3 regions of the Microbacterium sp. HA-8 genome follow, and region 1 is predicted to be linked to each of the others. Evidence: riboswitches for the same ligand, from Rfam matches in the RefSeq annotation. Region 1 holds a riboswitch; each other region holds the start of a gene.
What was found. Region 1 has a riboswitch for thiamine pyrophosphate ahead of AB2L57_RS06315 (ABC transporter substrate-binding protein). Riboswitches for the same ligand answer to the same signal wherever they lie in the genome.
Positions count from the first base shown of each region.

Region 1 (2,256 bases):
CTCACTCCAGCAGGTCGTCCGTGTAGTACTCGGTCCAGTCGGGAGCCTCGGTAACGACGTCTCCCGAGGAGTCGCTCAGGAACCCACCGTCGATGAGGAAGGAGCCGAACTCTTCCCACGCCGTCGGGTCTACTTCGCCGATCTGGCGTCCCTCGGCCACGAAGTAGCCCTCGGTTGCCATCAACCGGGCACTCTCGCGCACCAGCTCCTCAGCAGCGCCCAAGGTTTCGGGGTTGGCCTCGATGAGAATGTCGGCCGCCTCGTCAGGGTTTTCGACCGCGAACGCGTACCCGCGCTGCACCGCCTGCACGAACGCCGCGGCTGCCTCCGGATGCTCGGACACGTACGCGTCGCTGGAGATGATCCCCGTCGACTGCTGCTCGGGAACGCCGAAGTGCTGGTACCGCCACTCCCGGTAGGGGTGACCATCAAGCTCCATCTGGATGTTTTCCCACGTCGCCACCGACAGGGTGAAGTCGATGCGCCCCTGGCGGAGGGCCTCATAGGCGCCCGTGTCAAGGACGACCTCCTCGAATGTGCCTTCGCCACCGTCACCCTGGATGGTCGCGGCCGCCAGCGCCGAGTACAGCGGGGCGCCGAACCCGCCGAAGATAAGACCGTCAAGATCGGCCGGGCGGGTGACATCGTCGCGGTCACCGAGCACCACGAGGCGGCCCGTGTCGGTCTGCGTGACCCGGAACACCGAAACCACGTCGAGCCCCGCGGTGCGAGCAGTTTGCACGCTCGCCTGTCCGCCGATACCGAAGTCGGCCTCTCCCGCCGAAACCAACTGCGGGGAGGATGCCGACCCATACGGGAGGATCGTCACCTCGAGACGCGCCTCTCCGAAGTAGCCCAGAGCATCCGCCACATAGACGCCAATGTGGTTCGTGTTGGGCGCCCAGTCGAGGGCGAAGGTCACCGGAGTGAGTTTGTCGCCGTCTTCTGATGACCCGCCGCCGGATACGGTGCACCCGGCGAGCGCCACCGTGACGGCGAGCAGAGCGGATGCCGCGCCCAAACGCGCGCGGCGGGATGATGGAATACGCATGATGCGTGCCCTTTCGATATGTGTCGGGGCACGGGGTTTTTGAGATGCCTCCCTGCGCTGGCATTACCCAGATCAGGTTCGACGGTCGAAGGTTGGATGACCTTCCTCTCAGCCCGGCTCACCGGACTCCCGTGTACCTCCATGGTAACCAGATCTGGACGCAGGCGAGCACCGCTAGTGTGGTAGCCGTGACAGTACCGACTAATACCCCGGCAGAGTCCATGACCCCGCAGGAGTATGGGGTCGGAGCGCGCTTCACCGTTTCGGTGTACGACTCCGACTACGTCTCGATCATCCTGGGCGCGCTGCGCGAGGCGGATGCTTCGGCGCTCACCGTGGAGACGAACGACATCTCGACCTTCGTGACCGGTGCGGAGGCGGATGTGCTGGGCTACATCCGCGACGTGGTTGCCGGGGCGGCAAGGGGCGGCGCGCATGTGTCCGCGAGCATCCTGCTGTCGCGAGGCTGCCCTGGCGAACTGCAGTGCGAGCTACCTCCCGGGGTGTTCGCCCTCGCCGCCGACCCGATTTCGCTGGAACCGGCGGGCATCCGTGCGCGGGCGCACTGGTCGCTGTACCCGCTCCTCGACGCGGGCAGCGAGGGGGTAAGCAACCACATGGCACCCATCTACGCGGCCGTCGAGCGGGCGAAGGAAGACGGCGCCTACTCGGGGTCCGACCACTACGCGACGCGGCTCGACGGCGACTTGGCCGCCGTGCTGCAGACCGCCACGAACGCGTGGATCGCCGTCGGTCGCGAGGTGCAGCACGTCACGACGCACCTCACGGTCTCGCTGAACAGCCCCACCACAATCACGGACTGAAGCGCTCAATGACGCAGCGTCGGATGCATTTCGTCGGCATGGTGAACCCGCCCACCAGCCAGTACGCCGAAAACTGGCGCAACCCGCTCGGCCGCTCTGACTGGCTCCGGGGCGACTTCTATGCTGACCTTGGTCGTACCCTCGAGCGCGGGTTGTTCGACATGATTTTCTTCGCGGATGCGCTGGCCGTTCCCGAAGACCGGGACGGCAATTTCGCGACAACACTCGAAACCGGCGGCAAGGGCAGCATCTACCTGGACCCGATCGCGACCGTCTCACATGTGGCCACCGCAACCACCCACATCGGCTTGGGTGCGACCGTCTCGACGAGTTTCCTGCCCGCGTACGCAATCGCCCGTCAGCTCCTCACGGTCGACCACC
Region 1 is NZ_CP162025.1:1,318,504-1,320,759, forward strand. Features, by position in the region: gene AB2L57_RS06315 (ABC transporter substrate-binding protein) at 2-1,051, opposite strand; TPP riboswitch at 1,083-1,194, opposite strand; gene AB2L57_RS06320 (YkoF family thiamine/hydroxymethylpyrimidine-binding protein) at 1,240-1,875, shown strand; gene AB2L57_RS06325 (NtaA/DmoA family FMN-dependent monooxygenase) at 1,884-2,256, shown strand, end outside.

Region 2 (2,256 bases), 590 kb from region 1:
GGCATGCTCGGTGGCCCCGAGCGGGACTGGTAGACGAGCTGCCACGCCGGTCGCGTGCGCTGCGCGGCCATCACCACCTCGGCGACCGCCCGGTGCTGCGCCGCGTATGCGCCACCAGGTCCAAAGTCAACGTCGCGCGGGCCGCTGCGTTCGGCATCCGTGATCGGGATGCTGTGGGTGGAAAACAGCACATGCACACGGCCCGGGTCGATGCCGTGGTCTTCGAGCTCGGCGAGCGCATCGCTCACGCCCGCGATGAACGGCGCGACGAAACCGGGGTGGTCGAAGAACTGGCGCACCTTGTCGATCGTGATGACGCCGGCCATGCCGGTGTCATCGAGGGCTGCGGCGAAGTCTTCTCGGTACTGGCGGCAGCTTGAGTAGGAGCTGTAGGCGCTCGTGGCGATCCCGAGCAGTCGGCGGTAGCCGCGCTCGTGAGCGTCCACGACGGCGTCTTTGAGATAGGGGGCCCAGTTACGGTTGCCCCAGAGTACGGTCAGATTGACTCCGCGCGCGGAGAGCTCAGCTTCAAGGGCGGCCTTAAGCGCGCGATTATGGTCGTTGATCGGGCTTATCCCGCCGAAGTGGCGGTAATGGGTCGCAACCTCCTCAAGTCGCTCGTCGGGGATGCCGCGACCGCGGGTGACGTTCCTCAGAAAAGGGATCACATCGTCCTGGCCTTCCGGGCCGCCGAACCCTGCCAGCAGGATGGCGTCGTAGTGCGGTGCGGTCACGCCAGCACCTCGGGCAGCTCGTCGAGCCGCACGCGACGGCCGGTGTAGAACGGGACCTCTTCGCGCACGTGCAGTCGCGCCTCGGTTGCCCGCAGGTGGCGCATGAGATCGACGAGGTCGATGAGGTCGTCCGCCTCGAGGCCGAGCATCCACTCGTAGTCGCCCAAGGCGAAACTCGCGACGGTGTTCGCGAGTACCTGCGGAAACTCGCGCCCCAGACGACCGTGGTCACCGAGCATCCGGCGACGATCCTCCTCGGGAAGGATGTACCACTCGTAGGAGCGCACGAAAGGATAGGTTTTCGGGGCAGCTGACGAGCACGGTTGAGGTCCCCTCATCGGCCTGCACCACTGCCGCCTTTGGCATCTTCAGCCTCGTCGCCTCGTCGCCTGGGCTGGTCCACCTTGGGGGTGATCAATCTCGGCCCTGCCCGTCGCGGAGTTGGGGAGGTGCTATCGACGCCAGTGGAAGTGTTATCGTTTCAGCATCCACACGGGTGCCCTTGCAGGGGCTGAGATCGGGCTGACGCAGCCTGTGACCGTTGAACCTGTCCGGGTAATGCCGGCGAAGGAAGTAGGAATCTTCATGAGCTCTGCCATGTCCTCGCACGCACTCGCGTTTCTCCACGATTCGGAGCACGAGATCTCGGTCCCTGTGACGAAGATCGCCTTGGGGGTCAGTCCTAATGGGCGAGAGAACGACGCGTTCATTTCTTACCGGACCGAAGGCCCTGGAAGCGACCCCGTCCATGGTCTCGACCCGTTCCGGGCCCCGTGGATCGAAGACCGTCAGGACACGGAGGTGTATGTGGGTCGTGAACGCAACCTTCAGGACGATGGGCGCTCTGCAGAGCGTCGAGGTGCTGCGTCCGTTGAATGGAAAGGCACGAAGCCGGTCACTCGCCGAGCCGCGGCTGGCCGCGTCGTGACGCAGATGCATTACGCCAGAAACGGTGTCGTGACCCCCGAAATGCGTTTCGTGGCGCTGCGTGAAGGCTGCGACGTCGAGCTGGTTCGGTCGGAGGTCGCGGCCGGACGCGCGATCATTCCTAGCAACATCAACCACCCCGAGTCCGAGCCGATGATCATCGGCAAAGCCTTCCTCGTGAAGATCAACGCGAACATCGGCAACTCCGCCGTCACGAGTTCGATCCAGGAGGAGGTCGACAAGCTGCAATGGGCGGCGAAATGGGGTGCGGACACTGTCATGGACCTCTCGACGGGGGACGACATCCACACCACGCGCGAGTGGATCCTGCGCAACTCGCCGGTCCCGATCGGCACGGTCCCGATCTACCAAGCCCTCGAAAAAGTCAATGGCGAGGCCAACGATCTCACCTGGGAGATCTACCGCGACACCGTCATCGAACAGTGCGAGCAAGGCGTGGACTACATGACCGTGCACGCAGGCGTCCTCCTCCGATACGTTCCTCTGACAGCCGAACGCGTCACCGGAATCGTCTCGAGAGGGGGCTCCATCATCGCCGGCTGGTGCTTGGCGCACCATGAAGAAAACTTCCTCT
Region 2 is NZ_CP162025.1:1,913,077-1,915,332, forward strand. Features, by position in the region: gene AB2L57_RS09125 (ferrochelatase) at 1-734, opposite strand, end outside; partial or broken gene AB2L57_RS09130 (chlorite dismutase family protein) at 731-1,030, opposite strand; TPP riboswitch at 1,217-1,324, shown strand; gene thiC (phosphomethylpyrimidine synthase ThiC) at 1,320-2,256, shown strand, end outside.
Region 2: linked by a shared signal. The riboswitch ahead of thiC (phosphomethylpyrimidine synthase ThiC) and the one ahead of AB2L57_RS06315 (ABC transporter substrate-binding protein) in region 1 are both predicted to bind thiamine pyrophosphate.

Region 3 (2,256 bases), 1.6 Mb from region 1:
ACCCGGTCCACGAGCGGCAGCCACACGTCGAGGCGATGCTCGACCACGACGAGCGTCGCTCCGGTGCGTTCGAGGGATCGGGCGACAGCATCCCGCACCTCGCTCACTCCCGCGGGGTCGAGGTTCGCGGTCGGCTCGTCGAGCAGGATCAGCCCCGGGCGCATCGCGAGCACCCCGGCGAGCGCGAGTCGCTGCTTCTGCCCGCCCGAGAGCGCCGAGGTGGACCGATCGAGCGGCACATCCAGGCCCACGGCGTCGAGCGCATCGGCGACCCGAGGCCAGATCGCCGCCCGGGGCACGCCGAGGTTCTCGCATCCGAACGCGACGTCGTCGCCGACCCGCGCGAGGATCGCCTGGCTGTCGGGATCCTGCAGCACGAGCCCCGCCCGGCCCCGGGCGCGGGCGGCCGGCACCCCGTCGATCGTCAGCTCGCCGAGGCTCTCGCCCTCGTCGTCGCCGCCGAGCACCCCCGCGAGGGCGTGCAGCAGGGTCGATTTGCCGGCACCCGATGCGCCGAGCAGCAGCACCCGCGTGCCGGGATCGATCCGCAGCGAGACCTCACGCGCCGCCCACCGCCTGCGCGAGGCGTAGCGCCAGCCCCAGCCGCGCGCGTCGACCGCGGCGGGACGAACGGATGCTGTCATCACGACGCTCAGACGCGTCGCGAGACCTCGCGGCCCGACGCGAACCGCGACAGCGCGCCCGTCTGCGCGAGCCCGCGCGCGACGAACCAGGACCCCGCTCCCGCGATGACGGCGCCCGAGATCGTCGTGGAGACGATGTAGACGATCGTGAAGGTGGTGTCGGCGCCGGCGTACCAGAGGATGCGGTCGTTGATGCCGCACGCGAGCCCGGCGCCGGCCCCCGCGAGGATCGCGACCGGCAGACGCCACACGGCGTACGCGAAGAGCAGGAAGACGAGCTCGGCGCCGAGCCCCTGCACGAGGCCCGACACGATCGTCAGTGGCCCCCACTGGTTGCCCACGAGCGCCGAGATCACGGCGGCGAGCAGTTCGGTGTAGAGGGCGGCGCCGGGCTTGCGGATGATGAGGCCGCCGAGCACGCCGGCGACGAGCCAGGGACCGGCGAGCAGACCCTGCACGCCGGGCAGCAGGGGCGCGAGGGCCTCGCTGGGCAGCTGGTACCCGACGTTCCAGAGCAGGAAGACGGCGGCGCAGGCGACGCCGATGACGCTGGCGACGACGATGTCGACGACCCTCCAGCGCCAGACGATGCGGCCGAAGCCCCCCTGCACGGGGGCGGACGTGGACGTGGACGTGCTCATTGTGATCTCCTCCCTGCGCCGGCATGATCCGGATCAGGTTCGACGGTCGAAGCGTGGTTCGCTTCCTCTCAGCCCGGCTCACCGGACTCCCGTGTGTTGTGGGCATGAGTATAGCCACCCCCGCGGGGGCGATATCTTGGCCGTGTGACCCCGACCGCCGCGCCCGCCCTGGCGTGGCTGCGCGACGACACGATCACCTCCGGGGCACGGGGCGACCTCCCGGGTGACGACGACGGCGACCTGATCGGCCCCCGCCGCCCCGGATCCGCGTGGCGCGCGGCGCTGCTGCCGCCCCTCGCCGTCGTGCTCGTCCTCGTGCTCGGCTACGGCGCCGCCCTGCTGCTGTGGCCCCTGCACGCTGTCGCACCCCGGGTGGAGGCGGTGGCGGTGACGACGAACCCGGCCGTCGCCGCCGCGCCCGCGTGGCCCGCCGACGGCTCGGCCGCGCTCGGCGTCGCGGGGCTCGGCTCGCCCCTGTCGAGCGCCGGCGAGGCCGTGCCCATGGCGAGCATCACCAAGGTCGTCACGGCGCTCGTCGTGCTCGATCGTCTGCCGCTCGCGGTCGGCGAGCAAGGTCCCGAGTACACCTTCACCGCCGCCGATCGGGCGGACTACCGCGCGACGATCGCCGCCGGCGAGTCGGCGCTGCCGGTCGTGGTGGGCGAGAGCCTCACCCAGTACCAGCTTCTCGAGGGCCTGCTCATCGGCTCGGCCGGCAACTACGCCGACTATCTCGTCGCGCAGATCGCCCCCTCGCACGCGGTCTACGCGCGAGCCGCGAACGAATGGCTCGCGCAGCACGGCCTGGGCGGCATCACGGTGGTCGACCCCTCGGGCATCAGTCCGCGCAATGTCGCCACGCCCGCAGCCCTCGTGACCCTGGCGCAGCGCGCGCTGACCAACCCCGTCATCGCCGAGATCGTCGCCAAGCCCTCCGTCGACCTGCCGGGCGTGGGGCTCGTCGAGAACAC
Region 3 is NZ_CP162025.1:3,408,219-3,410,474, forward strand. Features, by position in the region: gene AB2L57_RS16265 (ABC transporter ATP-binding protein) at 1-644, opposite strand, end outside; gene AB2L57_RS16270 (ECF transporter S component) at 653-1,285, opposite strand; TPP riboswitch at 1,278-1,388, opposite strand; gene AB2L57_RS16275 (D-alanyl-D-alanine carboxypeptidase family protein) at 1,430-2,256, shown strand, end outside.
Region 3: linked by a shared signal. The riboswitch ahead of AB2L57_RS16270 (ECF transporter S component) and the one ahead of AB2L57_RS06315 (ABC transporter substrate-binding protein) in region 1 are both predicted to bind thiamine pyrophosphate.